Regions from separate parts of the Pseudomonas sp. GW823-FHT02F05 genome, predicted to be linked through region 2. Evidence: predicted binding sites of a transcription regulator. Region 2 holds the regulator's gene; each other region holds the start of a gene.
The links. Region 2 encodes FliA, which starts transcription of late flagellar genes. Its sites were predicted from a motif close to CTAAAGTTTNNNNNNNNNNNGCCGNTAA; they were not measured.

Region 1: a site for FliA is predicted at 8,760-8,787, ahead of AC1RAC_RS24960 (methyl-accepting chemotaxis protein). Genes of this name have one in related genera too.
Region 3: a site for FliA is predicted at 2,504-2,531, ahead of flgM (flagellar biosynthesis anti-sigma factor FlgM). Genes of this name have one in related genera too.

What each region holds. Positions count from the first base shown of each region.
Region 1 covers NZ_JBXAJM010000026.1:20,801-31,347, reverse strand. Annotated here, with positions in the region: gene codA (cytosine deaminase) at 1-512, opposite strand, end outside; gene codB (cytosine permease) at 561-1,829, opposite strand; gene queD (6-carboxytetrahydropterin synthase QueD) at 2,165-2,521, opposite strand; gene AC1RAC_RS24985 (patatin-like phospholipase domain-containing protein) at 2,619-3,698, opposite strand; gene AC1RAC_RS24980 (PepSY domain-containing protein) at 3,857-4,159, shown strand; gene AC1RAC_RS24975 (PepSY domain-containing protein) at 4,159-4,470, shown strand; gene AC1RAC_RS24970 (response regulator transcription factor) at 4,470-5,138, shown strand; gene AC1RAC_RS24965 (sensor histidine kinase) at 5,135-6,448, shown strand; gene AC1RAC_RS24960 (methyl-accepting chemotaxis protein) at 6,577-8,724, opposite strand; gene AC1RAC_RS24955 (Na+/H+ antiporter family protein) at 8,954-10,273, shown strand; gene ctpM (methyl-accepting chemotaxis protein CtpM) at 10,459-10,547, shown strand, end outside.
Region 2 covers NZ_JBXAJM010000022.1:20,508-31,054, reverse strand. Annotated here, with positions in the region: gene flhA (flagellar biosynthesis protein FlhA) at 1-1,834, shown strand, start outside; gene flhF (flagellar biosynthesis GTPase FlhF) at 1,846-3,162, shown strand; gene fleN (flagellar synthesis regulator FleN) at 3,268-4,101, shown strand; gene fliA (RNA polymerase sigma factor FliA) at 4,098-4,838, shown strand; gene AC1RAC_RS23225 (chemotaxis response regulator CheY) at 5,006-5,380, shown strand; gene AC1RAC_RS23220 (protein phosphatase CheZ) at 5,399-6,187, shown strand; gene AC1RAC_RS23215 (chemotaxis protein CheA) at 6,199-8,400, shown strand; gene AC1RAC_RS23210 (protein-glutamate methylesterase/protein-glutamine glutaminase) at 8,449-9,579, shown strand; gene AC1RAC_RS23205 (flagellar motor protein) at 9,579-10,319, shown strand; gene motD (flagellar motor protein MotD) at 10,525-10,547, shown strand, end outside.
Region 3 covers NZ_JBXAJM010000015.1:166,082-176,628, reverse strand. Annotated here, with positions in the region: gene AC1RAC_RS19060 (MFS transporter) at 1-718, shown strand, start outside; gene AC1RAC_RS19055 (flagellar brake protein) at 779-1,528, opposite strand; gene AC1RAC_RS19050 (flagella synthesis protein FlgN) at 1,625-2,095, opposite strand; gene flgM (flagellar biosynthesis anti-sigma factor FlgM) at 2,144-2,467, opposite strand; gene flgA (flagellar basal body P-ring formation chaperone FlgA) at 2,609-3,373, opposite strand; gene AC1RAC_RS19035 (chemotaxis protein CheV) at 3,448-4,380, shown strand; gene cheR (protein-glutamate O-methyltransferase CheR) at 4,423-5,250, shown strand; gene flgB (flagellar basal body rod protein FlgB) at 5,565-5,972, shown strand; gene flgC (flagellar basal body rod protein FlgC) at 5,976-6,419, shown strand; gene flgD (flagellar hook assembly protein FlgD) at 6,436-7,155, shown strand; gene flgE (flagellar hook protein FlgE) at 7,186-8,502, shown strand; gene AC1RAC_RS19005 (ribonucleoside-diphosphate reductase subunit alpha) at 8,760-10,547, opposite strand, start outside.

The DNA.
Region 1 (10,547 bases), on a different contig from region 2:
CCCAGGCGAATGGCTTCTTCCATCAACTCGCGACCATTGCGGAAGGACTCGATGCCTTCCTGGGGGAAGGCGACGATTTGCAGGTCGATCAGGTGGGTACTCTCTTCACGTACCTCCAGCAGGGCCTTGAGTGCGGTGAGGTCCGGGTCGGTGACGTCGACATGGGTGCGCACATGCTGGATGCCATGGGCGGCGAGCGCCTGAATGGTTTTTTTGGCCCGGGCCTTGGTGTCTTCCAGAGTAATGGTGGCCTTGCGTTCGCCCCAGCACTCGATGCCTTCAAACAGCGTACCGCTCATGTTCCAGCGCGGCTCGCCGGCGGTGAGGGTGGCGTCGAGGTGGATGTGGGGCTCGACAAAGGGCGGTATGACCAGGTTGCCGGCGGCGTCCAAGTCGCCGGCCATCAGTGTGGGCGCTCCGGTTTGCGCAGTGATGCTGGCGATCCGGCCATTTTCCAGGTGCAGATCATGCAGGCCTTCACGGTTGCGCAGGCGGGCATTGATGATGTGCATGGGCAAGTTCCTCTTGGCTAAAAAATCAGGCAGACAGCCGCCAGATCCTCAGGACGATACCGATGTCCAGGCGGTCATGGCGCGTAGTATGGCGCTGAGCAGCACATAGGTCAGCGATGCGGCAAAAATTCCCACCAACGGCGCGACCCACGGCGAGTTGAACGCGACCACGGTACCCACCCCATACGCGATCAGACCTGGCCAATTGAATGCCGGTAAGTGAGCCTCTGCCAAGCGCGGATATTGGCCGCGATAGCGATAGAAGAAGTCCGCCATGATCACGCCCCCTATCGGCGGGATGACCGTGCCCAGCAGGATCAGGTACGGCACCAACAGGTCGTACATGCCGAACAAGGCGAGCAGGGTGCCGATCACCGCGCCGGCCAGGGTCACGCTCTTGCGACGCTGGGTACGCAGCAGGTTGCAACCGGCGACGGCGAAGTTGTAGATGGTGTTGTCCTGGGTGCTCCAGATATTGAGCAGCAACATCGCCATCGCCGCCGTGGCGAAACCTTGCAGCAGCAAGACTTCCACTACATCCGGTTGCTGATAGACGATGGCGCCATAGGCCCCGATCAGCACCATCAAACCATTGCCGACAAAAAAACCGATCAGACTGGCCCACACCGCAACCTTGGCCGAGCGCGAAAACCTCGTCCAGTTGGTGGCCTGGGTTGCCCCGCTGACAAAGGTCCCGAACACCAGGGTGATGGCGGTGGACAAGTCCAGCTCAGCGCTGGGCACCACCGCCAGCAGCCCCTCCAGCCCGCCGACCTTTACAGTGGCGACCCACATCGACAGCAGCAACAGGAGCCCCATGGCCGGCACCGCGATGTAGGACAGGATTTCCAAGCCGCGATACCCCACGTAGGCGGTGGCGCAGAACAGTAAGCCAAATACCACCATCAGCCCCAGCACACTGCCCTGGCTCAATTGGAAATACTTGCCCAATACCACCGCAGCCGTGGCCGTGCCCCAGGCATACCAGCCGATCTGGGTAAAACCGAGGATCAAGTCACTGAGCTTGCTGCCCACTTCGCCAAAGCAGAAACGCCCCATCAACACCGAGTTCAAGCCGCTCTTGAACGCGATGTAACCCAAGCCTGCGGCGTAGATACCCAACAACAGGTTACCCAGGGCCACGACGCCGAGCATGTCGATGAAGCTGAACGCCACCCCCAGCTTGCCGCCGGCGAACATGGTCGCGGTAAAAAAGGTGAACCCCAGCAACACCATGGCCGTAGAGGCCAGACCCTTGCGCGCGTGCAAGGGGACTTCGCTGAGAGGGTAGTCGTTGCCGGGGTCTTGTTGCGTCATGGGGGCTGCTCCCTGAGTGGTGACCCAGGTCGTGTGCATCCTGCGTGCCAATGCAGGTGCAGGCAGGTATGCGCTGACGGAGTAAGCCCTTTATAAGGCCGCCTCCTCCCAATCAGCGCAAAAGCAGTGCAGCGGTGAGCCAAACTGGCTCAGTCGATCGGCGTCTGTGCGGGTTTTCCTAATGGATCAGCCCGCCGCTTCGAAAAAAAACACCTACAGTTGGCAATGCCAGCCAATTAAGAGCTAGAGCGAACAAACAGTGACCTGTGGCGAGGGAGCAAGCTCCCTCGCCACAGTGACATTCCCCGCAGGTGGTCTTTTCAACACTCGATCACTTACTCGCCGCGATAAATGCACCCACTGGTGCAGGTCTCGTGGATACGGATCGCACTGAGTTCCGGCAACAAGGGTTTCAGTTCATTCCAGATCCACTTGGCCAGCACTTCGCTGGTGGGGTTTTCAAGGCCGGGAATGTCGTTGAGGTAGTTGTGGTCGAGGCGTTCATAGAGCGGCTTGAAAATCGCCTTGATCTCCGAGAAGTCGCGAATCCAGCCGGTATGGGGATCCAGGTCGCCGCTCAGGTGGATGGCCACCTTGAACGAATGCCCATGCAGGCGCCCGCATTTGTGGCCTTCCGGTACGTGGGGCAGGCGGTGGGCGGATTCGAATGTAAATTCCTTGAAGATTTCCACAGTGTTTTCAGCTCGGTCAGGTGTCTGGCAGGCGGCGAGTTTAACAGCTTGATCAACCTCTGCGCATACCGCCCCTCGGCCGCAGGCGCCCATGCGGTCAAAGGGCTAGCAAACGGTCGCCGAGCTTGCCGTTATCCGCCAATGCCAAAAACTCATCCCCCAGCCGTTGGCTCTCGCTCATGGCAGCTTGCCAATATTTGTTACGGCCAGGGTCATCGCCCATAAAGCGCTTGAAGTCGCTGCGGTCTGGCAGCTTGCCGTGGGGCAGGCGGGCCAGGTAGTCCCTGGACGGCGCCAGCAGTAACACATCCTGCAAGCCTTGCTGGTTGCTGCGTCGCCATGGCAGGCCCTTGTCGAACCAGCCGGGGATGACCCGGTCGGTAAAGTGCGGGTACAGCACGATGTCATCGCCGTGGTAGGGCAGGTCGAGGTGGTAGTCCAGCAGGCCGCCGTCGCGGTAGGTGCCGGCCCCGGCCCCAGGCAGGTCGCGTACGCCTTGCATGACCATGGGGATCGACCCGGACGCGAGCAACGCCTGGCGCAGGTTGCCCACGTCCAGGGTGAGAAAGCGCGAGGGGAAATCCTTCAGGGGGTGTACAGGGGGCGCCTGGCGCGGGTCGTGGATGATCAGCCGCTCGAAATGCCGCGACAGCCGTGCGCGGCCCCGCAGGTTATCGGCAATCACCGATGACAGGCCCAGCCCCAGCCGCCCACGGTGGTCATCGGCGAGCAAACCGTGGCTCTTGACCACCATGATGTTCAGCCGATAGTCGGGGTTGTCCAGCACCCGCGCATCGCGCCCGGCCAGCAGGTCGTCGAGCATGCGTTGGCAGCTCTGGCTGACTTGCGCCATGGTCACGCCTTTGGCAAAGCGCTGCTCGTTGTACAGCCGGCCCAGGTCGAGCAAACCTTGCACCGGGTCGGGCAGGCAGGCGCTGGCAAACCGCCAGGAGCCAATGGACGCGCCGATCAGCGCACGCTCGCGCGGCGCACGGGGCAACCAATCACCGAACAGCGCCAGGTCGAGCCCTTGGATACCCAGGGCCTTGGGGCCGCCAGCCGCCCCGGGGAGGATACCGACGTCGGCAGGCGCAAGGCCCTGCTCGCGGATGCGGGTGATGGCGCGTTTACCGGCCTTGAGGGTCAAGGCCGGGAACTTGATATGGATGGCTGTCATACCGGTCTCTGTTGAGGCGAGCGGGGCAGTATAGGAAATCTCGCAGGCAGTGGGAAAAATGGCTTGACTGGAATTGCCATGGTGGCAATTCAGTTTCAGTTAAGTTGCAGGGCGTACGGTGGCCGATGTAGGAAAACATCATGTAACGGAGACTTATCATGAAGCGCCTCACTGCCCTGGGCGCCGCCGCTATCATCCTCGTTACGGCGACCCCGGCCGCCGCCGTGGACCCCGACAAGCCACTGATCGTGCCGGCCACTGTTACAATTGTCGCTTTCGATCAGTTGGAAGCCACGGCCCTGGCCCTTCACCCTGGTTCGACGCTGCTGGACACCGATCTGGATGAGGAATACGGCAAGTACGTCTATGAAGTCGAGCTACGAGATACCGACGGCATTGAATGGGATGTTGAATTGAACGCGCTCACCGGGCAGGTTCTCAAGAATCATCAGGATACGTAATGAAGGTAAATTTACGCGTCGGCAGTCGCGTGGCGCTGGTGCTCATGGTGTTTTGTTCCAGCCTCGCGGCCCGCGACCTCAACCAGGACGAAGCCCTGGCCCTGCGCCAACAAGGCGTCATCCTGCCATTGGAACAGCTGTTGCAGCAGGCCATGGCGCGATACCCCGGCTCACGGCTGCTGGAAGCCGAACTGGAAAAGAAACACGGGCAATACGCCTATGAAGTGGAACTGGTGACCACCGAGGGCGTGGTGCGCGAGATCAAGCTGGATGCCACCAATGGCGACCTGATCAAAGATGAGGAAGACTGATGCGCCTGCTCCTGGTGGAAGACAACGTGCCCCTGGCCGACGAACTGATGGCCGGCCTGCAGCGCCAGGGCTACGCGGTCGACTGGCTGGCCGATGGCCGCGACGCCGTGTATCAGGGACGCAGCGAGCCGTATGACTTGATCATCCTCGACCTTGGCTTGCCCGGTTTACCCGGGCTTGAAGTGCTGGCGCAATGGCGCGCCGCCTCGTTGGCCATACCAGTGCTGATCCTCACGGCCCGCGATTCCTGGGCCGAGCGTATCGAAGGGCTCAAGGCCGGCGCCGATGATTACCTGAGCAAACCCTTTCACCCTGAAGAGCTGTACCTGCGCATCCAGTCGCTGCTGCGCCGCTCCCACGGCCAGACGAACCAGCCCACCCTGCAAGCTGCCGGTCTGCATTTGGATGAAGGGCGCCAGTGCGTGCTACGTGACGGCGCCGAGATCCAGCTGACGGCTGCCGAGTTTCGTTTGTTGCGCTATTTCATGCTGCATCCCGAACAGATCCTGTCCAAAAGCCACCTGGCCGAACACTTGTATGACGGTGAGACCGAGCGCGACTCAAATGTACTTGAGGTACACGTCAACCACCTGCGACGCAAATTGGGCCGCAGTGTGATCGAGACCCGGCGCGGCCAGGGCTACCGTTTCGGCGCCACCCCGGCATGAGGTCGATCCAGCGGCGCTTGAGCCTGGGGTTGATCAGCGTGATGGTGATTGTCGGCGTGGTGCTGGCGCAAACCAGCCTGTGGTTGTTCGAGGCGGGTTTGCAACGCTACCTTGAAGCGGGCTTGCGCAACGACAGCGAAAACCTGCTGGTGGCGCTGGTGCGTGGGCCCAACGGCGTGCAGTTGGATGAGCAACGCCTGTCGCCAGCGTACCAGCGGCCGTTTTCCGGGCATTACTTTCGTATCGACTTTGCCGATGTGCATTGGCGCTCCCGTTCATTGTGGGACCAGGAACTGCCCCGGCTCCCGGTGGCGGGGCTCAAGGGCAACCTGCAACTGGGGCCCGAAGGCCAGCAACTGTTGGTGCTGCGCTCGGACTACAAGCGCTTCGGCCAATCGATTTCCATCAGCGTGGCCCAGGACTACACGCCTGTGCGCGAAAGCTTTCGCCTGATGCGCCAGGTCGGCCTGGTGATGGGGCTGGCGGCGCTGCTGTTGGTGCTGATCCTGCAACGGGTCACCGTGCGCCGTGCCCTGCGCCCCCTGGAGACCGCACGCAACCAGATCGCCCAACTGCAACAAGGCCAGCGTTCGCAACTCGACACCCAAGTGCCGCTTGAGCTGGAGCCACTGGTGGCGCAGATTAACCACCTGTTGGCGCACACCGAAGACAGCCTCAAGCGCTCTCGCAACGCCCTCGGCAACCTGGGGCATGCGCTGAAAACCCCGCTGGCGGTGTTGTTGAGCGCGGCCTCCAGTGACGCGCTCAAGGATCATCCGCAACTGAGCCAGTTGCTGCGCGAGCAATTGGAGCAGGTGCAGCAGCGCCTCAACCGTGAACTCAACCGTGCGCGCCTGGCGGGCGATGCCTTGCCGGGCGCGTTGTTTGACTGTGAACAAGAGCTGCCCGGTTTACTGGCCACCCTGCGCATGATCCACGGCGAACACCTGGACCTCAGCTATCAGGTGGCGCCGGGCCTGCAACTGCCCTGGGACCGGGAAGACCTGCTGGAACTGCTGGGCAATCTGTTGGACAACGCCTGTAAATGGGCGGACGCCGAGGTACGCCTGAGCGTCAGCGAGACGCCCCAGGGCTATCGGCTGGCGGTGGAAGACGACGGCCCCGGCATTCCCGAGGCCCAGCGCGACCAAGTGTTCAGCCGTGGCGCACGCCTTGATGAGCAAAGGGTTGGCCATGGCCTGGGTTTGGGGATCGTGCGGGACATCGTTGAGGTGTGGGGCGGGGTGTTGCAACTGCAAGAGAGCGAGCTGGGTGGGCTCAAGGTATTGATCCAGTTGCCACGCCGCTGACACTGGCGCACCGCTGCTCAAAATGTGGGAGCTGGCTTGCCTGCGATAGCATCGACTCGGTTTACCTGAAATACCGAGGTGTCTGTATCGCGGGCAAGCCCGACCCCCACAGAAAAGCCTAGCTACATTCAGACCCGAAACTGATCCATCAACCCCTGCTGCTGGTTCGCCAGGCTGTTCAACGCCTGGCTGACCCGCGCCGATTCATTGGCCTGCTCCGACAACGATTCGGTCACATCGCGAATGGTCGCCACGTTGCTGTTGATCTCTTCGGCCACGGCGCTTTGCTCTTCCGCGGCGCTGGCGATTTGCAGGTTCATGTCGCTGATCACCGTGACCGCATCGCCAATCTGGCGCAAGGCGGTGACGGCCTGGCCGACCTGTTCGACGCTGCCCTGGGCCTGGCGATAGCTGTTGCCCATGGAACCGACCACGTCGCTGGTACCGGTTTGCAATTGTTCGATCACCAGGCGGGTTTCTTCCACCGATTCCTGGGTGCGCCGTGCCAGGTTGCGCACTTCGTCGGCGACCACGGCAAAACCGCGGCCGGCTTCACCGGCGCGAGCGGCTTCGATGGCGGCGTTGAGCGCCAACAGGTTGGTCTGCTCGGCGATGCCGCGAATCACTTCGAGCACCGAGCCGATCTGTTCGCTGTTGGCGGCCAAGCCTTCAACTTGGGTCATAGCGGTGCTCATGTCGGCGGCGAGCTCGCCAATGTTGGCGGTGGTGCGGTCGATAACCGTCAAGCCTTGGCGAGTCGCCTGGTCGGCATCTCGGGCGGCTTGGGCCGCCTGGGCGGCGCTGCGAGCCACATCCTGAGCGGTGGCGCTCATTTCGTGGGATGCGGTGGCCACCTGATCCACCTGACGGTACTGCTGCTCCATGCCGGCGCTGGTTTGCGTGGCAATAGCGGCGGACTGGTCGGCGGTGCCGCGAGCGTCCTGCACCGAGCGTTTGACCTCGGCAATGATCGGCTGCAGCTTGTCGAGGAAACGGTTGAACCAGCCGGCCAATTGGCCCAGTTCGTCCTTTTTGGCATAGGCCAGGCGCCGGGTCAGGTCGCCTTCGCCGCTGGCGATATCCTCAAGCATGTGCGCCACGCCGAGGATTGGCCGGGTCACGCTGCGTGCCATCAGCCACACCAGGATCAAGCCGACCACGGCGGCCAGCAGGCCCAGGCCCAGTTCCAGCAGGGTGCCTTTGGCGTTGTCGGCGTCCAGCTGGTTTTTCAGCGCTTCGGCGGGGGCGACCAGGACTTTTTCCGGTACATCCAGCAATACGCCCCACGCCTTACCGCCGGGAATCGGCGCAAAAGGCGCCAGTACCTTGAGTTGGTGGTCGGTGCGCAGGCTGCGGGTCTGGGTACTGCTGGCCAAGGCACTGGTCAGCTGTGCGCCGCTGGCCGGGTCGACCTGCTCCAGGCGTTGGCTGAGTTTGCTGGCATCCGGGCTGTAGCCAGCCAATAAGCCAGTGGCGCTGAGGATGCTGACCTGGGTCTGGCCGTCGTACAGTTTCTGGCTGGCCTGTTGGCTGACCGCCTGCAGGCTGTTGAGGTTGATATCCACCGACAGCGAGGCGATGACTTTGCCATTGACCATCAGCGGGAACACGATGCTGGTCATCAGCACGTTCTGGCCGTCGATCACATAGAAGTAGGGCTCGATCACGCAGGGCTTGAGAGTCGTGCGCGGGCAGGTGAACCAGGCGTTGGCCTTTTCGCCGCTGGGGCCGATGGAGGTGTCGGCCATGTCGCTCTCGGGCAGCGCCATCGAGGTGATTTTCCCCGGTGTCGGTTGCGACCAGTACAGCGCGAAACGGCCTTTGTCATTGCTGCCCAGTTCCGCCTGATTGGCGAACAGTTCGTCCTTGCCGTCCAGCGCATTGGCTTCGAACACCAGGGACAGGCCGAGCAGGTCGGGGTTGGCCTGCAGGGCGGCCTTGACCTGGCGCGTCAGGTCTTCACGGGTGTCGAAGGCATCGAGAAAGCGCTTCTCGGCCTGCTCGCGCAAAAACAACACCTGGCGGGAAAAGCCATGGCCGTACTGGTAAGCATCCATGAACTGCTGGCGAATGCCCAGCGCTTGCACTTCGCCTTGGGCCTCGATGCGCGACTGGGCAGCTTCGTCGAGCATCTGCATGCTGGACGCCTTGACCTGCTGCGAGCTCTGCGCCATGCGATACAGCGACAGACCCACCAGCAGGGTCACGATCCCCAGCAGGCAGAGGCCCGCCAGCAGGGTGATTTTCCATTGAATGGAGAGCTGCCTGAGCGACATCGGGACATCCTTACCTGAAAGCACATAGAGACAGCGTATCGGCCAGTGCCGGTATTTCTTTATCTGTGCAGAGGGCTTTGTCTCACCACAGTTTTTGACATGACAGCCCAGCTCCTGCAAAGTGCGCGCCCTCTAATAAGACCTCTTTCAAGCCTGCACGCCGGCAGCTGTTCCCTTGGGCCGCGCGCGGGCATGCCTGTCTTTTTTGTTTCTGCTTGAGGTAACCATGATTAACGCAGTCATCGCCGCGGTCGGCACCATGCTGGTACTCAGCCTGTCCCGCGTGCATGTGGTCATCGCCATTATCGTCGGCGCCCTGGTGGGTGGCTTGACCGGTGGTCTAGGCATCGAGGCCACGCTCAAGGCCTTCAACGGCGGGCTGGGCGGCGGCGCAACCGTGGCCTTGTCCTACGCATTGCTCGGTGCTTTCGCCGTGGCGATTGCCAAGTCCGGCCTGGCCCATGCGCTGGCGGACAAAGCCTTGCTGCTGGTGGACCGCCAGGACGCCAGCGGTGGCAACCACGTCAAATGGCTGCTGATCGGCCTGTTGTGGGTGGTGGCGATTGCCTCGCAGAACATCTTGCCGATCCACATTGCGTTTATTCCGCTGCTGGTACCGCCGCTGCTGTATGTACTGACCAAGCTGCAACTGGACCGTCGCCTGATCGCCTGCGTGATGACCTTCGGCCTGATCACCCCGTACATGTTTCTGCCGGTGGGCTTTGGCAATATCTTCCTCAATCAGATCCTGCTGGCCAACGTCGCCAAGAGCGGGGTGGATATCAGCGGGGTCAACGTCACCCACGCCATGGGCCTGCCGGCGCTGGGCATGGTGGTCGGCCTGCTGGTGGCGGTGCTGATCAGCTACCGCAAAAAGCGTGTGTACGACCTGAAGAAAATCGAACGTGTCGAGCAAGTGGCGGTGCAGTACAACCCGCTGACCCTGCTGGTGGCCGGCCTGGCAATTGCCTCGGCGTTCATCATCCAGTTGTGGCTGGACTCGATGATCATCGGCGCCCTGGCCGGGTTCCTGATCTTCTCGGTGTCGGGCATCGTGCGCTGGCGCGACACCGATGACCTGTTCACCGAAGGCATGAAGATGATGGCGATGATCGGCTTCATCATGATCGCGTCCTCAGGCTTTGCCGAAGTGCTCAAGGCCACCGGTGACGTGAACTCGCTGGTGCAAGCCTCGGCAGCGTTCATCGGCCATAGCCGGGGCGTCGGCGCGTTGTTGATGCTGCTGGTGGGGTTGTTGGTGACCATGGGCATCGGCTCGTCGTTTTCCACGGTGCCGATCCTCGCGGCGATTTTCGTGCCGCTGTGTGTGCAGTTGGGCTTCAGCCCGGTGGCCATCGTGTGCATCGTTGGTACCGCCGGTGCCTTGGGCGACGCCGGTTCGCCTGCCTCGGACTCCACCCTAGGCCCCACCTCCGGCCTGAACATCGACGGCCAGCACCACCATATCTGGGACACCGTGGTGCCGACCTTCCTGCACTACAACCTGCCGCTACTGGCGTTCGGCTGGCTGGCCGCGATGACGCTCTGATCCAGGCGAGAACCTCTGTGGCGAGGGAGCTTGCTCCCGCTGGGCTGCGAAGCAGCCCCAAAAAAGCGTGCGGGCGCTGCGCACCCCAGCGGCAGCAAGCTGCCTCGCCACACAAGCTCGCTCCTACAGTAATCGCTCACATGGCCGTTAACCTCTCAAGTCGCCACTAACAAGAGAGAAAAGCCATGCGTCTGAGTTTGAAGGCCAAAGTCCTGGCCCTTGCTGTCGTGCCGGTGTTGTTGTTTGCCGTGGTCATCAGCCTGACCACCGTGTG
Region 2 (10,547 bases):
CGGCCAGGACGGCCACGCCGCCGCCGGCAAGGTGATCCAGGCGTTCGGTGAGGTGGTCATCGGCGGTAACTACGTGGTCGGTATCGTGGTGTTCGCGATCCTGATGATCATCAACTTCGTCGTGGTGACCAAGGGCGCCGGGCGGATTTCCGAGGTGAGCGCGCGGTTTACCCTCGACGCCATGCCCGGCAAGCAGATGGCCATCGACGCCGACCTCAACGCCGGCCTGATCGACCAGGGCCAAGCCAAGGCCCGTCGGGCGGAAGTCGCCCAGGAAGCCGAGTTCTACGGCTCCATGGACGGTGCCAGCAAGTTTGTGCGCGGCGACGCCATCGCCGGCCTGTTGATTCTGTTCATCAACCTGATCGGCGGTGTGGCCGTCGGTATGTTTCAGCACGGCATGACATTCGGCGATGCCGGCAAGGTGTATGCCTTGCTGACCATCGGTGACGGTTTAGTGGCGCAATTGCCATCACTGTTGTTATCCACAGCGGCGGCCATCATGGTTACCCGTGCTTCGGGCTCCGAAGACATGGGCAAGCAGATCAGTCGGCAGATGTTCGCTTCGCCCAAGGCCCTGGCCGTGGCGGCGGGCATCATGGCGATCATGGGCATTGTGCCGGGCATGCCGCACTTCTCGTTCCTGAGCATGGCGGCCCTGGCGGGTGGTGCGGCGTACCTGTTCTGGAAAAAGCAGAACCAGGTCAAAGTCCAGGCCCAGCAGGAAATCGCCCGTCAACAGGAGCTGCTGCCATCCCCGGCCCGCGCCCAGGAAACCAAGGAGTTGGGCTGGGACGACGTCACGCCCATCGACATGATCGGCCTGGAAGTCGGTTACCGCCTGATCCCGCTGGTCGACCGCAACCAGGGTGGGCAACTGCTGGCGCGGATCAAGGGTGTGCGCAAGAAGCTGTCCCAGGACCTGGGTTTCTTGATGCCCACTGTGCATATCCGTGACAACCTCGACCTGGCCCCCAGCGCTTATCGCCTGACCCTGATGGGGGTAATCCTGGCCGAAGCCGAGATCTACCCGGACCGCGAACTGGCGATCAACCCCGGCCAAGTGTTCGGTACCCTCAACGGCATTACCGCCAAAGATCCGGCTTTCGGCCTGGAAGCGGTGTGGATCGAAGTCAGCCAGCGCAGCCAGGCGCAGTCCCTCGGTTACACCGTGGTGGATGCCAGCACCGTGGTCGCCACGCACCTCAACCAGATTCTCTACAAGCACTCCCACGAGTTGATCGGCCACGAGGAAGTCCAGCAATTGATGGGCTTGCTGGCCAAATCGTCGCCAAAACTGGCCGAAGAGCTGGTGCCTGGCGTGCTGTCACTGTCGCAGTTGCTCAAGGTGTTGCAAGCGCTGTTGGCCGAACAGGTGCCCGTGCGCGACATTCGCAGCATTGCCGAGGCCATCGCCAACAATGCCGCCAAGAGTCAAGATACTGCCGCTCTGGTGGCGGCGGTGCGTGTCGGCGTGTCCCGCGCAATCGTGCAAAGCATTGTAGGGACTGAGTCGGAGCTGCCTGTGATCACCCTGGAGCCCAGGTTGGAACAAATATTGCTCAATAGTATTCAGAAGGCAGGGCAAGGCCAGGAAGAGGGCGTTTTACTGGAGCCAAGCATGGCTGAAAAGCTGCAGCGTTCGTTGATCGACGCCGCACAGCGCCAGGAAATGCAGGGCAACCCGGTGATCCTGCTGGTGGCCGGCCCGGTTCGCGCGATGTTGTCGCGGTTCGGACGCCTGGCCGTACCGAATTTGCACGTGTTGGCTTACCAGGAAATTCCTGACAATAAGCAAGTGACTATTGTCGCGACAGTTGGGCCCAATGGCTGAGGTAGTGGGTTATGCAAGTTAAGCGTTTTTTCGCCGCCGATATGCGTCAGGCCATGAAACTGGTCCGTGATGAGCTGGGCGCCGATGCCGCGATTATCGGTAACCGTCGGATTGCCGGCGGTGTCGAGCTGACGGCTGCCCTGGATTACACGCCCCAGGCGCTGGCCCCGCGCGTGCCAAACATGGAGCTCGAAGACGAGCTGCGCAAGACCGCCTCGCGCATTGTGTCGGCCCAGGCTGAACTGAGCATGCGTGGCGACAGCGATGCCAGCACCAATCGCCAGCTGTTTGCCGGCCTGCCGCTGACCGCCGCCGAGCCGCTGGTTGAACCCACCTTTGTCGAACCGCCGCGTCCTGCAGCGCCTGCCCCGGCTGCCGCAGTTGACCAGCGCGTGATTGACTCGATGCGTTTTGAACTCAACGGCCTGCGTGAATTGCTCGAAGTGCAGCTCGGCTCGCTGGCCTGGACCCAACTGCAAGGCAGCAAGCCGCAGCAAGCCAACCTCTGGCGTCGCCTGCAACGCATCGGCCTGTCCGGCCCGTTGTCCCGCGACCTGCTGGCCTTGACCGCTGAAGTCGAGGAGCCGCGCCAGGCCTGGCGCATGCTGCTGGCGCACTTGGCGCGCATGATTGCCACGCCGGAAATCGAACCCCTGGAAGAGGGCGGTGTAATCGCCATGGTCGGCCCCGCCGGCATGGGCAAGACCACCACCCTGGCAAAGCTTGCGGCCCGTTACGTGCTTAAATATGGCGCGCAGAATATCGCCCTGGTGAGCATGGACAGTTACCGTATCGGCGCTCAGGAGCAGCTCAAGACCCTGGGCCGCATCCTCAACGTGCCGGTAACCCATGTCGACCCGGGCCAGTCCCTGGCCAATGCCCTCGACCCGTTGCTGCGCAAGCGCGTGGTGCTGATCGATACCGCCGGCCTGCAAGCCAGTGATCCGGCGCTGCGCATGCAGCTCGAAAGCCTGGCCGGGCGAGGCATCAAGTCAAAAAATTACCTGGTGCTTGCAACCACCAGCCAGAAACAGGTTCTTACCGCTGCTTATCACAGTTACAAGCGTTGCGGCCTGGCCGGTTGCATCCTCACCAAGCTCGATGAAACCGCGAGCCTGGGCGAGGTGTTGAGCCTGGCCATCAGCCATGAATTACCGGTTGCCTACCTCACCGACGGGCCGCGGATCCCGGATGATCTGCATCTGCCGCGCCGTCATCAGTTGGTCAGCCGTGCCGTGAGTGTGCAAATGCAAGACGAGCCTAGCGAGGAAGCGATGGCCGATATGTTCGCCGACCTTTACCACCACCCGGCTAAACGGGTGGGTTGAGGCAGGATGAACACCGTGAAATGTACCTACATCGATGGTCTGCAAGCGATTCACGCGGCCAAGCCATGTAGCCTGCGTCTAAGCAAGACAAGGTAAAGAAATAAAATGGGCAGCATGCATCCCGTACAGGTGATCGCGGTGACCGGCGGCAAAGGTGGCGTCGGGAAAACTAACGTGTCAGTGAATTTGTCCCTGGCCCTGGCAGAGCTTGGCCGTCGCGTCATGCTGCTGGATGCTGACCTGGGCTTGGCGAACGTGGACGTTCTGCTGGGGCTGACACCCAAACATACCCTGGCCGATGTGATCGAAGGCCGTTGTGAGCTGCGCGACGTGCTGCTCCAGGGCCCCGGAGGCATTCGCATCGTGCCGGCGGCCTCGGGCACCCAGAGCATGGTGCACCTGAGCCCCGCGCAGCATGCCGGGCTGATCCAGGCGTTCAGCGACATCGGCGACAACCTCGACGTGCTGGTGATCGACACCGCCGCCGGGATCGGCGAGTCGGTGGTCAGCTTTGTACGCGCAGCGCAGGAAGTGCTGTTGGTGGTGTGCGACGAACCCACCTCCATCACCGACGCCTATGCGCTGATCAAACTGCTTAACCGTGACTACGGCATGAACCGCTTTCGCGTGTTGGCCAACATGGCCCAGAGCCCGCAGGAAGGGCGCAACCTGTTTGCCAAGTTGACCAAGGTCACGGATCGCTTCCTCGATGTGGCTTTACAATACGTCGGCGCAGTTCCCTATGACGAGTGTGTGCGCAAGGCCGTGCAAAAGCAGCGTGCGGTCTACGAAGCGTTCCCTCGTTCCAAGTGCGCACTGGCGTTCAAGGCCATTGCCCAGAAGGTCGATACCTGGCCGTTGCCCGCCAACCCGCGGGGGCATCTGGAGTTTTTCGTCGAGCGTTTGGTGCATCAGACGAGCGCAGGACCGGTGCTATGACATCCAGCGGCTACAACCTTTACAAAAAGTCGGCACGTGACAGCCAGGGCGAATTGATCGAGCGCTATGCGCCGTTGGTCAAGCGCATTGCCTATCACCTGTTGGCGCGCTTGCCCGCGAGTGTGCAGGTCGAAGACTTGATCCAGGCCGGCATGATCGGCCTGCTTGAAGTCTCCACCAAGTACGACGCCAGCAAGGGTGCCAGTTTCGAAACGTATGCGGGTATCCGTATCCGTGGCGCGATGCTCGATGAAGTGCGTAAAGGCGATTGGGCGCCGCGTTCGGTACACCGCAATACGCGCATGGTCAGCGATGCAATTCGTGCAATTGAAGCAAAAACCGGCCGTGACGCTAAAGATCATGAAGTTGCGGCCGAACTCCAATTGAGTCTCGACGATTACTACGGGATTTTGAACGATACCTTGGGCAGCCGCCTGTTCAGTTTCGACGACCTTTTACAGGACGGCGAGCACGAAGGGCTGCACGAGGACGGCGCGAGCGCGCATACGGAGCCGTCGCGCGACCTGGAAGATGAACGTTTCCAGGGCGCGTTGGCCGATGCAATCGCCAATTTGCCAGAGCGTGAGCGGCTGGTGCTGGCGCTGTACTACGACGAAGAGCTGAACCTCAAGGAAATCGGTGAGGTCCTGGGGGTCAGCGAATCGCGTGTCAGCCAGTTGCATAGCCAGTGCGCAGCCCGCTTGCGGGGCCGATTGGCCGAGTGGCGCGCGCGCTGACAGGCAGTGTGGGGGCACTGCAGACGCTGCCGTGAGATCGCAAGGTTTCGCGGCTGTGTGCCGTGGTGCCCTGGGCAGTCCTTTTTGTGTAACGCCTGTTGATTGAAATGGCGCGTCCAGGTGCTGGGCGCGTTTAAGACTGCTTGGAGGTCGAATTGGACAAGAACATGAAAATCCTCATCGTTGATGACTTCTCAACGATGCGGCGGATCATAAAAAACCTGTTGCGTGACCTTGGGTTCACCAACACGGTCGAGGCGGATGACGGCCTGACGGCCATTCCGATCCTCAACAGCGGGAGCATCGACTTTCTGGTGACCGACTGGAACATGCCGGGCATGACCGGTATCGACCTGCTGCGCCATGTGCGCGCCGATGAAAAACTGCGCAGCCTGCCTGTGCTGATGGTGACCGCCGAAGCCAAGCGCGAACAGATCATCGAAGCCGCCCAAGCCGGGGTCAACGGTTACGTGGTCAAGCCATTCACGGCACTGGCCTTGAAAGAGAAGATCGAGAAAATCTTCGAACGCATCCACGGCTAATGCCATCGCGGGGGAGCTATGGAGCATAACGAAACGTCACAGGGCGACTTTGAGTCGACCCTGAAAAAACATGCTCACCAGTTGGTCGACAGCCTGGAAAAAGGCCAGTTCGCCGATGCGGTGCAGTTGATCCATGAGCTTAACCAGACCCGTGACCGCGGCCTGTACCAGGAAGTGGGCAAGCTCACACGCGAGCTGCACAGCGCAATCGTCAATTTCCAGATTGACCCGCGCATGCCCCAGGCCGAAGAAATTTCCCAGATCACTGATGCCACTGAACGTCTGTCCTATGTGGTCAGGCTGACTGAGGCAGCGGCCAACCGCACCATGGACCTGGTGGAAAACGCCACGCCCCTGGTCAACGGCATGGCCACCGAAGCCCAGGCCTTGAGCCAGGACTGGGGCCGCTTCATGCGCCGCGAAGTGGGCGCTGAAGAGTTTCGTGAATTGGCGCGTCGCGTCGACGGGTTCCTGTCGCGCAGCGAACAGGAAAACCGCACGGTGGCCAGCAACCTCAACGACATCCTGCTGGCCCAGGATTACCAGGACCTCACCGGTCAGGTGATCAAGCGCGTGACCCAGTTGGTCACCGAAGTGGAAAGCAACTTGCTCAAATTGGTGCTGATGGCCGGCCAGGTCGATCGTTTTGCCGGCATCGAACATGACCGCGAAGCGATCCTCTCGGAAAAAGATCCACAAAAACATCTCGCCAAGGGTGAAGGTCCGCAGATTCATGCCGATAAACGTGAAGACGTTGTGTCAGGTCAGGATGACGTAGATGACCTGTTATCCAGTTTAGGCTTCTAAGGAGCACCCACATGAGCTTCGGCGCCGATGAAGAAATCCTTCAGGATTTCCTTGTAGAGGCCGGCGAAATTCTAGAGCAACTGTCCGAACAACTGGTCGAGCTGGAAAGCCGACCGGATGATGCGAACCTGCTCAATGCAATTTTTCGCGGTTTTCACACTGTAAAAGGGGGCGCCGGCTTCCTCCAGCTCCATGAGCTGGTGGAGTGCTGCCACATCGCCGAGAACGTCTTCGACATCCTGCGCAAGGGTGAGCGTCACGTCGACTCGGAATTGATGGACGTGATTCTCGAAGCACTGGATGCGGTCAACGGCATGTTCAGCCAGGTGCGTGAACGTGCGCCGATCACTGCCGCCACGCCGGAACTGCTGGCCGCCCTGGCGCGCCTGGCCGAACCTGCCGACACCGCGGCTGCGCCGGTGGTCGAGGCCGCACCGGAGCCGGTGGCGCAAGCCGAGCCGGACGTGACCGACAGTGAGTTCGAACAACTGCTCAACTCCCTCAGCGCGGTCAAGGCCGAGGCTGAAGCGCCGGTGCAGCCTGCCGCGACGCCGAGCAGTGAAGACATTACCGACGCCGAATTCGAGTCGTTGCTCGACCAGTTGCACGGCAAAGGCCAGTTCGCAGCAGATGCCGTGGCCCCGCCTGCCGCTGCGCCAGAAGCACCCGCTGCCAACGCCAGCACCGACATCACCGACGACGAGTTCGAGGCACTTCTCGACCAACTGCATGGCAAAGGCACATTTGTGGCTGAAGCCCTGCCTGAGGTGGCGGCCACTGCCGCCGCTGCGCCAGCGGCCAGCGCAGCACCTGCCGATGATGGGCTGATCTCCGATCACGAATTCGAAGCCCTGCTCGACGAGTTGCACGGCAAAGGCAAGTTCAGCGAAGTGGCCCCGGCCGCGGCCGCGCAGGTTGCAGCACCAGCCACTGCGGCACCGGTTGCTGCCAAACCTGCGCCGGCTGCCAAGCCAGCACCTGCCGCCGCCCCGGCCCCTGCGCGTGCAGCGGCCCCAGCGGCAGCGGAAAAACCTGCCAGCGAAGCCGAAACCACCGTGCGCGTGGATACCGCGCGCCTGGACGACATCATGAACATGGTGGGCGAACTGGTGCTGGTGCGTAACCGCCTGGTGCGCCTGGGCCTGAACAGTGGCGACGAAGCCATGCAGAAGGCCGTGTCGAACCTCGACGTGGTCACCGCCGACCTGCAAACCGCGGTGATGAAAACGCGGATGCAGCCGATCAAGAAAGTCTTCGGCCGTTTCCCGCGCCTGGTTCGCGACCTGGCGCGCCAGCTCAAGAAAGAAATCAACCTGGAGCTGGTGGGCGAAGAAACCGACCTCGACAAAAACCTCGTCGAGGCCCTGGCCGACCCGCTGGTCCACTTGGTGCGCAACGCGGTCGACCACGGCGTAGAAACTCCGGAAGAACGCGAAGCTGCGGGCAAGTCCCGCAACGGCAAAGTGATTTTGGCGGCGGAGCAAGAGGGCGACCACATCCTGCTGTCGATCACCGATGACGGCAAAGGCATGGACCCGACCATCTTGCGCAATATCGCGGTCAAGCGCGGCGTGATGGACAAGGACGCCGCCGACCGCCTCACCGATACCGAGTGCTACAACCTGATCTTTGCCCCGGGGTTTTCGACCAAGACCGAGATCTCCGACGTGTCCGGGCGTGGCGTGGGCATGGACGTGGTGAAGACCAAGATCAGCCAGCTCAACGGCTCGATCAATATCTACTCGACCAAGGGCCAGGGCTCCAAGATCGTCATCAAGGTGCCGTTGACCCTGGCGATCATGCCGACCCTGATGGTGATGCTGGGCAACCAGGCGTTCGCCTTCCCGCTGGTCAACGTCAACGAGATCTTCCACCTCGACCTGTCGCGCACCAACGTGGTGGACGGCCAGGAAGTGGTGATCGTGCGCGACAAAGCGTTGCCGCTGTTCTACCTCAAGCGCTGGCTGGTGGCCTCGGCCGCCCATGAAGAACAGCGCGAAGGCCATGTGGTGATTCTGTCCGTGGGCACCCAGCGCATCGGCTTTGTGGTCGACCAACTGGTGGGCCAGGAAGAAGTGGTGATCAAGCCTTTGGGCAAGATGCTGCAGGGAACCCCAGGCATGTCGGGCGCAACCATTACCGGTGACGGTCGCATCGCACTGATTCTCGATGTTCCGAGCATGCTCAAGCGTTACGCCGCACGGCGTATTTGATTTTGGTGGGGCAGGGCGGTCATGCCCGCCCCGCCTAACGGAGTGTTTATGGCAGTCAAGGTCCTGGTGGTGGACGATTCGGGTTTCTTCCGCCGCCGCGTCTCGGAAATTCTTTCCGCTGATCCAACGATCCAGGTGGTCGGCACGGCCACCAACGGCAAAGAGGCGATCGATCAAGCCATTGCCTTGAAGCCGGACGTGATCACCATGGACTACGAGATGCCGATGATGGATGGCATCACGGCCGTGCGCCACATCATGCAACGCTGCCCTACACCGGTATTGATGTTTTCCTCGCTGACTCACGAAGGCGCGCGGGTGACCCTCGACGCTTTGGATGCCGGCGCGGTGGACTTTTTGCCGAAGAATTTCGAAGACATCTCGCGCAACCCTGACAAGGTCAAGCAGATGCTGTGCGAGAAGGTGCACAGCATTTCCCGCAGTAACCGTCGCAGCTTGTTCAGCACGCCCGCGCCAGCTGCCACGCCTGCGCCCGCAGCAGCGGCGCCGACCTCGTCGTTTGCGCGCCCGGCGCCTGCGCCCGTGGCCCGGCCTGCGGTAGCGCCGGTACGTGCCGCCGCAGCGCCGAGTGCGCATTCGCCCGCGCCCAAGCGCAAGGCTTACAAACTGGTCGCCATCGGCACCTCCACTGGCGGCCCGGTGGCCTTGCAGCGGGTCCTGACCCAACTGCCGGCCAACTTCCCGGCGCCGATTGTGCTGGTGCAACACATGCCGGCGGCGTTCACCAAAGCCTTCGCCGAGCGCCTGGACAAGCTGTGCCGTATTACCGTCAAGGAAGCCGAGGATGGCGACATCCTGCGTCCTGGCCTGGCACTGCTGGCGCCGGGCGGCAAGCAGATGATGGTGGACGGGCGTGGCGCGATCAAAATCCTGCCGGGCGATGAGCGCCTGAACTATAAGCCGTGCGTGGACATCACCTTCGGTTCTGCAGCCAAGTCCTACGGCGACAAAGTTCTGGCGGTGGTGCTCACCGGCATGGGCGCCGATGGCCGTGAAGGTGCGCGCCTGCTCAAACAGGGCGGTAGCGCCATCTGGGCCCAGGATGAAGCCAGTTGCGTGATCTATGGCATGCCCATGGCCATCGTCAAGGCTGACCTGGCCGATGCGGTCTACAGCCTGGACGACATCGGCAAGCACCTGGTGGAGGCCTGCCTCTGATGGATGTGTTGAGCCTGATCGGCATCACCATGGCATTTGTCGCCATCATTGGTGGCAACTACCTGGAAGGCGGCCACCTCGGCGCCTTGGCCAACGGCCCGGCAGCGCTGATCGTGATCGGTGGCACCGTGGGCGCGGCGTTGTTGCAGTCGCCCCTGAGCTCGTTCAAGCGTGCCATGCAGATTCTGGTGTGGATCATTTTCCCGCCACGGGTCGACCTGGCTGGAGGCATCGACCGCGTGGTCAATTGGAGCCTCACCGCCCGCAAGGAAGGCCTGCTGGGCCTGGAAGGCGTGGCCGATGCCGAACCTGACAGCTACGCGCGCAAAGGCCTGCAACTATTGGTCGATGGCGCCGAACCGGAAGCGATCCGCAGCATCCTCGAAGTGGATTTCTACACTCAGGAAAGCCGTGACATCAATGCGGCCAAAGTCTTTGAAAGCATGGGCGGCTATGCGCCGACCATTGGCATCATCGGCGCGGTGATGGGCCTGATCCACGTGATGGGCAACCTGGCCGACCCTTCGCAACTGGGCAGCGGCATTGCCGTGGCATTTGTCGCGACCATCTACGGCGTGGCCAGTGCCAACCTGGTGTTGCTGCCGGTGGCCAGCAAGCTCAAGTCGATTGCCATGCGCCAGTCGCGTTATCGCGAAATGTTGCTCGAAGGCATCCTGTCGATTGCCGAGGGCGAAAACCCGCGCTCCATCGAATTGAAGCTTCAGGGCTTCATGGATTGATGGGTATGCGCATTGACCTGTGGCCAGTGAGCTTTATGTGGCGAGCGAGCTTGCTCGCGCTGGGCTGCGAAGCAGCCCCAAAACCAGGCACAGCAATCTGTCTGAACAAATGCGTTGCCTGGATGGGGGCCGCTTCGCGCCCCAGCGCGAGCAAGCTCGCTCGCCACAGTAAAGCGGCCAATAGCGGTCAGGGAGGTATTTGCCTGTGAGCCGTCGCCGTCGCGAGCC
Region 3 (10,547 bases), on a different contig from region 2:
CTTGGCACCGCTGTACGCCTCTCAGCAGGGCCTGACGACCGAGCAAGTCGGCCTGTTCATGGGGAGCTGCATTTTTGCTGGATTGGTCGTGCAGTGGCCACTGGGCTGGTTGTCGGACCGATATGACCGCGCGCTGCTGATTCGCTGCTTCGCCTTGTGCCTGGCGGTGACGGCCTTGCCGTTGGCAATCATGACGCAGGTTCCGCTGGAAGTGTTGTTCGTGGCGGGCTTCTTCTGTTCGCTGGTGCAGTTCTGCCTTTACCCTTTGGCAGTGGCCTTTTCCAACGACCATGTGGAAGGCGATCGTCGGGTATCGCTGACGGCCATGTTGCTGGTGACCTACGGGATCGGCGCCAGCGTGGGGCCGCTGTTGGCCGGTGTGGTAATGAAGCTATTCGGCAGCCAGATGCTCTATGCGTTTTTCAGCCTGTGTGCATTGATCCTGGTGTGGCGCATTCGCCCCAAGGCGGTGACCAACCTGCATCAGGTCGATGACGCGCCGCTGCATCACGTGGCGATGCCCGACAGCATGTCCAGTTCGCCTTTGGTGGCTGCCCTTGACCCGCGGGTGGATGAGCAGGTGGTACAGGATCAGATGCAAGTCACTGTGCCCGATCCAGAGCCTGCCCCTGAAACCGATGAGCCGACGAGCGAAGAGCCGCACGAGCCACCAGACCCGGACGAACATCCCCATGACTTAAGCAGGGCACGCCCCTGAACGAAAAAACGGGCAGATCCCATCAGGATCTGCCCGTTTTTTTATCTCAGCGTCTAACGCTTAGAGATCGTCGTCTTTATCGAAGCGCCGAGCTTCACGCTGTAATTGGTAGACAAAGCGTTCCACTTGTCGCTGCACCAAGCCACTCATGTTATGAAAGCGCACGCCGGCAAAGGTGGTGTTGATCTTGTCTTCGAAGTGCAGATAGCGCAGTTCCACAGAGGTGGTCATGCTGCCGAAGGGCAGGGCAGCGATAAAGCGATCATAGACCTGGCCTAACTGCAGACGCTCGGAGATGTCGCCTTCAAAGCGCAATTTGCAGCCGGTTGCCGAGATGTCCAACAGCTTACCGCTGACAGGCACCTTGAGCTTCTCGCCACCTAACTGAATATCCACCAATTGCGCGAGTTTCAGTGCGGCGCGGAAGGCATTGCGTCTTTGGTGGTAAACCACTTCGCCGGGCAGGCTGCCGCTGTAGATGCGGTGGCCGCCTTTCTCGCTGATGGTCAAGGTGCCGTTGCTTTCCCAGGCAACCCGCACGCCCTCATGGAAGCCTTCGATACGGAAGGCTTCGCCATTCTCAAGATAGCGTTCACCGTCGCGGGGAATCATTTCGTCCAGTACCAGCGTCTTGCTGTCCCGGTCGATGTCCACCAGGTAGCTCTGGAAGCGCTGGCTACGTTCGTGGAAGGTGATGATCAGCGGGTCATGGCTTTCTTGCAGCATCCGCAACGTGCTGGCGATTTCCAGAGGCGTGGTGAGCACCTTGGGTGGCTGCGGTGCATCTTCCGCATTAAGGGCGTTGAACACGGTTCTTCCATCTCCAGGCAAAATACGACTACACGCAAGAACCGGCATTTTGCCAGTATGTAGCGCGCCTTGGATAGGTCGCGCTGTAAACCGGCGTCAGGCTTGGCTGCGGGTGCTTGGTTTGATCAGGCGTGAGGTGGAGCCTTGGGCGTTATACAGGGCCGGAGGCTCTCCGCCGTGCAGTATGCGCAACTGATTGGCGGTGGTGGCTTGCTGAAGCTGGATCGACTGGCCGTTGAGCAGGTTGGCTTCCTGGCACTGGGCGAGCAAATGATTGAGTTCTTTGCTTTGTGCCAGCAGTTGATCGCCGACTGAGGAGTGGCTGGCCAGTTGTGCCAGGCCATCATGATCTGCGGGCAGGCCCAGGCTGATCAGAATCTCGCTGCGTTTTTTGCCGTGCTGTTCGAGCAAGACAATCAGGGACTGTTTGCGCGCCAGGATTTCTTCCAGCAAGGGCATATCCCGGCCGTACAAGGCCAGTGATTCTTCCTTGAGCAGCTCGAGCAATTGTTGCGTCGGCGCCAGATCATCAATGATCAGTTGGAGCAAATGTTCGTCGTGGTGCATGGCTGGCCTTGGGTTTTAAGCGTCCAAAAGCCCAGCGCAGGCGTTTGCCTAGCGCTCGGCTTCGAAGTTGAGCAGCTTGCTGGCTACACGGTTGCTGTCGACTTTATAGCTGCCATCGGCGATAGCCTGTTTCAACTCGGCCACGCGGGCTTTATTGACGACGGGTTGATCGCGCAGCGAGTCAGTGACCTTCTGCAACTGTTGAGCCTCATTGCTCAGGTGTACCGATTCCCCACTCTGGCTGGCGGCGGCCTGTTCTGCTTTGGCAGGCAAGGGCTGCGGCTTGGCCTCTACGCTGTCCTTGGCACCGGCGGTGCGCGTATTGCCGGGCAAGGCCGGGGTGTTATTCAAACGACTGAAATCAATGACCATGTTGAAAAACCTCTGGGTATTTGGACGCTTGCCATGTTTTCGGCCATACCCGGGCAAACTTTAGGCTCGATTGACAATAAACCTGTACGGCTCAATATCCAGCACACAGTGTAGGAAAAGCTGGCATTTGATTCCAGTCATCTATAGCGCCACCTCGACCTGGCCTGGTGCCGTGACCCGCGCCTTGATCACGCGATTGGAGTTGAGGTTCTTGACGCGGATCTGTTCGCTCATGCCGCCATTTGACAGCGCCTCGCCCGGCATCCTGACGTTCAGGCCGCCGCTGCTGGCGGAAATTACCACCTGGTCACCCTTGCGAATCACCTCGGCCTGTTCCAGATGAACCAGCGTGAGGACTTGGTCGGTGACCACTGGCCGCGTGAGTTTCTGCCCGACGGCCTGTTCCAGCGACGTCAGGTAGCCCTGGTTGATCAAGCTGATATCCCGCTCGCGCAACGCCACGTCGTCGTAGCCGATGATGCCCGTGCGCTTCAACGGTCGCGCCACTACCACCACATCGCGATACAGCTTGACCTGAGCTGGTACGAAAACCGTCCAGGGCGAGGCGCCCTCACAGCGTACCTTTACGGTCACACGACCGATGGGCTGGGCGGGGCTTTCCAGAGTGGCTGTCAATTCCTTGTCGCACATTGGCATGCGCAATCGAGGGTCCAACTGGTTGACCTGAATTTCATAACGCCCCGGCGTCTGGGTAGTCGCCAGATAATCTTCTACAGTGAACTCAAGAAAGCCTTGGGTGACGCCGATAAGTAGATCAGGCAGGGTGACGTTGTCGGCACGGGCCGTGGCGCCCAGGCTCGAGACAAGCAGTGCCATCGCGGCGCAGAGCAGTCTACGGTAGCGTGAGCGGCCAGGGTGTCGGGAAACTGTCGTTTTAATATCCATACTCAGTAAATAGCAAAGCTCGTGCCGTTTAGTGTTGGGTACGCGTCGTACCCCTAGGATTTAGGAGTCTGGGCATGGCAGGTGTAATGGATTCAGTAAACCAGCGCACACAGCTGGTAGGGCAGAATCGCCTGGAGTTGTTGCTTTTCCGCCTGGATGGCAAACAGTTGTATGGCATCAACGTGTTTAAAGTGCGTGAAGTGCTGCAATGTCCCAAGTTGACGATCATGCCCAAGTCCAGTCCGGTGGTGTGCGGCGTGGCCAACATCCGTGGCGCGACCATTCCGATTCTTGACCTGGCCATGGCCACGGGGGCCGCGGGTTTGCAAGACCGCCAGAACCCCTTCGTGATCATCACCGAATACAACACCAAGACCCAGGGTTTCCTGGTGCGCTCGGTGGAGCGCATCGTCAATATGAACTGGGAAGAGATCCATCCGCCGCCCAAGGGCACGGGGCGCGATCACTACCTGACGGCCGTGACGCGGGTCGATAACCAGTTGGTGGAAATCATCGACGTGGAGAAGATCCTCGCCGAAGTGGCCCCCACCTCGGAAACCATCTCCGTCGGGGTGGTGGATGCCGAAACGGCACACAAGGCGGTTTCGCTGCGTGTGTTGACCGTGGACGACTCTTCTGTGGCGCGCAAGCAGGTCACGCGTTGCCTGCAAACGGTCGGGGTTGAGGTGGTAGCGCTGAATGATGGCCGCCAGGCCTTGGATTACCTGCGCAAGCTGGCAGACGAAGGCAAGAGGCCTGAAGAAGAATTCTTGATGATGATCTCTGACATCGAGATGCCGGAAATGGATGGCTACACGCTCACGGCCGAAATACGTAACGATCCACGCATGCAAAAGTTGCATATCATCCTGCATACTTCGTTGTCGGGGGTATTCAATCAGGCAATGGTCAAGAAGGTCGGTGCGGATGACTTTCTGGCCAAGTTCCGTCCTGATGACCTCGCATCCCGGGTAGTCGACCGGATCAAGGCAGCAGATCACGGCTAGGGGATTTCCCCTGGCGGTCACACGATTTAAGAGGCGGCATCATTGTCTACGGGTAATTTGGATTTCGAACAGTTCCGGGTCTTCCTGGAAAAAGCCTGTGGCATATTGCTCGGTGAAAACAAGCAGTACCTGGTATCCAGCCGTCTCAACAAGCTGATGGAACAGCAGGGCATCAAGTCCCTGGGTGAGTTGGTCCAGCGGATCCAGGGGCAGCCGCGCAGTGGGCTCAAGGAAATGGTGGTCGATGCCATGACTACCAACGAAACCTTGTGGTTTCGCGATACCTATCCCTTTGAAGTGCTCAAGAACAAAGTCTTGCCGGAAGCCATCAAGGCCAGCCCGGGCCAGCGCCTGCGCATCTGGTCGGCGGCCTGTTCCTCGGGGCAGGAACCGTACTCGATCTCGATGTCCATCGACGAGTTCGAGCGGACCAACATGGGCCAGTTGAAAGCTGGCGCGCAAATTGTGGCCACGGATTTGTCCGGCACTATGCTCACCAACTGCAAGACCGGTGAGTACGACAGCCTGGCGTTGGGCCGAGGCTTGTCCCAGGAGCGCCTTCAACGTTACTTCGATCCCAAAGGGGCGGGGCGTTGGGCGATCAAGGCGCCGATCAAGAACCGCGTCGAATTCCGCTCGTTCAACCTGCTCGACAGCTACGCCAGCCTGGGCAAGTTCGACATGGTGTTCTGCCGCAATGTGCTGATCTATTTCTCCGCTGAAGTGAAGAAAGACATCCTGCTGCGTATCCATGGCACGCTCAAGCGCGGAGGTTATCTGTTCCTCGGTGCTTCCGAGGCGCTCAATGGGCTGCCGGATCACTTCCAGATGGTGCAATGCAGCCCGGGGATCATCTACCAGGCCAAGTAGCCTGGGTGTATGCAATAAAACTGTGGGAGCCGGGCTTGCCCGCGATAGCGTTTTGTCAGTCGACGAATAGGTCGGCAGGCACTCCGCCATCGCAGGCAAGCCAGCTCCCACATTTTTTTCTCGGCAAGCTGGCGTAAAGCGGCAACTGCCCATTGCCGCTTTACTGGCACTACGCGGAAATCGCTTGCCGCTTTTCTGGCATAGTCGCCGGCAACTCCCCTCGAAACCCTTCATATACGGGGCTTTCGCAAGTTTGGCATACACCTTGCTATAACCCTGCTAACGAACAGCAGGTCAGCCTAAAGGTTTCCGCCATGAGCATCAGCTTCGATAAAGCGCTCGGTATCCACGAACAAGCCCTGGGCTTCCGCGCCCAGCGTGCCGAAGTCCTGGCCAACAACATCGCCAACGCCGACACCCCGAACTACAAAGCTCGGGACCTGGACTTCTCCGCCGTGCTCGCCGCACAACAGGACAAGACCAAGAACGGCACCTTCGCCTTGAACATGACCAATAGCCGTCATATCGAAGCGCAAGGCCTGGGCAATGGTGACGAGTCGCTGCTGTATCGCACGCCGATGCAGCCGTCGATCGACCAGAACACCGTTGACGCCCAGCTGGAGCAATCGAACTACGCCGAAAACTCGGTGAACTTCCAAGCCAGCTTCACCCTGCTCAACAGCAAATTCAAAGGGCTGATGTCAGCCCTGCGCGGAGAGTAAGCCATGTCCCTGTCCAGTGTTTTCAATATTGCCGGCAGTGGCATGAGCGCGCAGACCACGCGTTTGAACACCGTCGCCAGTAACATCGCCAACGCCGAGACCGTCTCCTCGAGCATTGACCAGACCTATCGCGCCCGCCATCCGGTATTCGCCACCATGTTCCAGGGTGGCCAGGCAGGCGGCAGCGAGTCGCTGTTCCAGAATCAGGACGCAGCTGGCTCCGGCGTGCAGGTGTTGGGCGTCGTCGAAGACCAGAGCAACCTGGAGGCCCGTTACGAGCCCAACCATCCTGCCGCGAACGAAAAGGGTTACGTCTACTACCCCAACGTCAACGTGGTCGAGGAAATGGCTGACATGATTTCCGCCAGCCGTTCGTTCCAGACCAACGCGGAAATGATGAACACCGCCAAAACCATGATGCAGAAGGTCCTGACCCTGGGTCAGTGATAAGGGGCGCCAAATAATGGCCATCGTTGATACGTCAAACAACACGGCTGTCCAGGACCTGTTCAACTCCAAGGTCAAGGACGCGTCGAACAATGTCTCGAATGTTTCCAAAGCGGCCACGGGTAACCAGGCGCTGGGCAAGGACGCATTCCTGCAGTTGCTGGTGACCCAGCTGAAAAACCAGAACCCGCTGTCGCCCCAGGACAACGGCGCGTTCGTGGCCCAGCTTGCCCAGTTCAGCAGCCTGGAAGGCATCAACACCCTGAACGACTCGGTGAACAACATCTCCAGCAACTTCAGCTCTTCTCAAGCGCTGCAGGCTTCGTCGCTGGTGGGGCGGTCGATCATTATCCAGACCGACAAAGCCATGGTGGATACCAGCAAGAGCATGAACGGTTCAGTGGCGGTGCCATCGGCGGTGGGCAACGTGTCCGTCAAGATCACCGACAAGGACGGCAACGTCGTACGCACCGTGGATATGGGCGCGCAGAGTGCCGGCAGCCAGAGCTTTATCTGGGACGGCAAGAACGACAAGGGTGAGGTCGCCCCAGCCGGCACCTACACCTTCAATGCCTCCACCAAGAACGACAAAGGTGACGCGGTGGCCCTGACCACCTCGCTACCAGCCACGGTCACCAGCGTGACCCTGAGCAAGACCGGCGGCGAAATGCTGCTCAACCTTGCAGGCGGCATGGGCAGCGTCAAGCTGTCGCAAATTCAGACTATCGGTACATAGAGCCGGCTAAATACGGCAGAGGAGAGAAACATGTCTTTTAACATCGGCCTTAGCGGCCTCTATGCGGCCAACAAACAACTGGACGTGACCGGCAACAACATCGCCAACGTCGCGACCACTGGCTTCAAGTCATCCCGTGCGGAATTCGCGGATATCTACGCGGCCTCCAAGCTGGGCACCGGCCAGAACAGCATCGGCAACGGTGTGAACCTGGCGGCGGTGTCCCAGCAGTTCACCCAGGGCGACGTCAACGGGAGTGGCGGCATCCTCGACATGGCGATCCAGGGTGGTGGCTTCTTCGTGCAGAAGGGCAGCGACGGTTCGCTGGAATACACCCGTAGCGGTGCTTTCCGTGCGGACAAAGACGGCTATATCACCAACAATACCGGCACCTCGCGCCTGCAAGGCTATGCCGCGGACGAGAATGGCAAAATCACCAAAGGCGGCCTGGTTGACCTGCAGCTGAACCTGGCGAACCTGCCGCCGAAGGCGTCTACCAAGGTGGACTCTTCCAGCAACCTGAACTCCTCGTCGCCGGTGATCGATCAGTCCAAGAACCCGTTTGATCCAACCAAGTCCGAAAGCTTCACCACGCAATACAGCACCACCTTGTACGACTCCCAGGGCAATGCGCACCCGATGGTGCAGTACTTGGTCAAAACCGATGCCAACCAGTGGCAGGCCTACACCTTGATCGATGGCCGCAATCCTGATGGTTCGGCTCCTACCGGTACCGGTGCTGACGTGAAGGCGCCTGTGCCGTCGACGTTGAGCTTCGATGGTGCTGGTAACCTCAAGAGCATCGTGACCGGCGGTGTTGCCGGTAACACCTTGACCATCAAGGATTGGGTACCTGGCACGGTGACCGATGGAGTATGGAAAGCTAACGATGCGACGGCTAACAAGGATGGCATCGCCATCAACATGGGCACCGTCACCCAGTACAACTCGGCCAGCTACCGTAACCCGCCGGTCACAGATGGTTACGCCACCGGCCAGATCACCGGCCTGAAGATCGATGGCAGCGGCGTGCTCTTCGCCACCTTCAGTAACCAGCAGAGCAAGGCCATCGGCCAGATTTCCCTGGCCAGCTTCAACAACGAGCAGGGCCTGCAGCCCGCCGGCGGTACGACCTGGAAAGAGACCTTCGCGTCGGGCCAGCCGGGCTACGACGCACCGGAATCTGGCACTCTGGGGTCGATCAAGGCCAGTTCCCTGGAGAACTCCAACGTCAACTTGACCAACGAGCTGGTGGACCTGATCAAGGCCCAGAGCAACTACCAGGCGAACGCCAAGACCATCTCCACCCAAAGCACCATCATGCAGACCATCATTCAGATGACCTGATAGGTTAGCGCTTTAAAATGTGGGAGGGGGCTTGCCCCCGATAGCGGTGAATCAGCCAAGTATCCATTGACTGACACCCTATCGGGAGCAAGCCCCCTCCCACATTTGCATCTGCTTCACGCTGTCCATCCAGGTATTGACCGAACAGCAATACCGCAACAAGGGCTTTATGCCCGCCCAAGAAAAAGCCCCCGATACACCCTAGGTGTATCGGGGGCTTTTCTGCCTCGGGTGGTTAAACCCAGGGCAGGTTCAGCTTATTGGCAAGCTTCGCAATCCGGCTCGTCAATGGCGCAGGCCTTTGGCACAGGTGCCGGGCCGGCTGGCGCTGCGAGTACCGAGTCATCACCGTGGTTGCCGCTGGACACTGCGTTCAGCTTGCCGGTGTTGATGGTCGACTTCTCGGTGCTGGTGGCGGCCAGGGCACGGAGGTAGTAAGTGGTTTTCAGGCCACGGTACCACGCCATGCGGTAGGTCACGTCCAGCTTCTTGCCCGAAGCGCCGGCGATGTACAGGTTCAGGGACTGGGCCTGGTCGATCCACTTCTGACGACGGCTGGCGGCGTCAACGATCCACTTGGTGTCCACTTCGAAGGCGGTCGCGTAGAGCTCTTTGAGTTCTTGCGGGATGCGCTCGATCTGCTGCACGGACCCGTCGTAGTACTTCAGGTCGTTGATCATGACCGAGTCCCACAGGCCACGAGCTTTCAGGTCGCGAACCAGGTACGGGTTGATCACGGTGAATTCGCCCGACAGGTTCGATTTCACATACAGGTTCTGGTAGGTCGGTTCGATCGACTGCGACACGCCAGTGATGTTGGCGATGGTGGCGGTCGGTGCGATGGCCATGATGTTGGAGTTACGAATACCTTTCTGCACACGGGCACGTACCGGTGCCCAGTCCAGGGTTTCGTTCAGGTCGACGTCGATGTACTTCTGGCCACGGGCTTCGATCAGGATCTGTTGCGAATCCAGCGGCAGGATGCCCTTGGACCACAGCGAACCCTGGAACGTCTCGTAGGCGCCGCGCTCGTCGGCCAGGTCGCAGGAAGCCTGGATCGCGTAGTAGCTGACCGCTTCCATGGACTTGTCGGCGAACTCGACCGCTGCATCGGAACCGTAAGGGATGTGCTGCAGGTACAACGCGTCCTGGAAGCCCATGATCCCCAGGCCAACCGGACGGTGCTTGAAGTTGGAGTTCTGCGCCTGTGGCACCGAGTAGTAGTTGATGTCGATGACGTTATCGAGCATGCGTACGGCGGTGTTGACGGTACGCTCCAGCTTGGCGGTGTCCAGCTTGCCGTTGACGATGTGGTTCGGCAGGTTGATCGAGCCCAGGTTGCAAACGGCGATCTCGTCCTTGTTGGTGTTCAAGGTGATCTCGGTGCACAGGTTCGAGCTGTGGACCACGCCCACATGCTGCTGCGGGCTGCGCAGGTTGCATGGGTCCTTGAAGGTCAACCATGGGTGGCCGGTTTCGAACAGCATGGACAGCATTTTGCGCCACAGGTCTTTGGCCTGGATGGTCTTGAACAGCTTGACCTTGCCTGGGTACTCGGTGAGGGCTTCGTAGTACTCGTAGCGCTCTTCGAAGGCCTTGCCGGTCAGGTCGTGCAGGTCCGGGACTTCGGATGGCGAGAACAGGGTCCACTTGCCGTCATCGAAGACGCGCTTCATGAACAGGTCAGGGATCCAGTTGGCGGTGTTCATGTCGTGGGTACGACGACGGTCATCACCGGTGTTCTTGCGCAGCTCGATGAACTCTTCAATGTCCATGTGCCAGGTTTCCAGGTAGGCACATACAGCGCCTTTGCGCTTGCCACCCTGGTTCACGGCAACGGCGGTGTCGTTTACCACTTTCAGGAACGGTACGACGCCCTGGGACTTGCCGTTGGTGCCCTTGATGTACGAACCCAGTGCACGCACCGGTGTCCAGTCGTTGCCCAGGCCGCCGGCGAATTTGGACAGCATGGCGTTGTCGTGGATCGCGTGGTAGATGCCCGACAGGTCATCCGGCACGGTGGTCAGGTAGCAGCTCGACAGCTG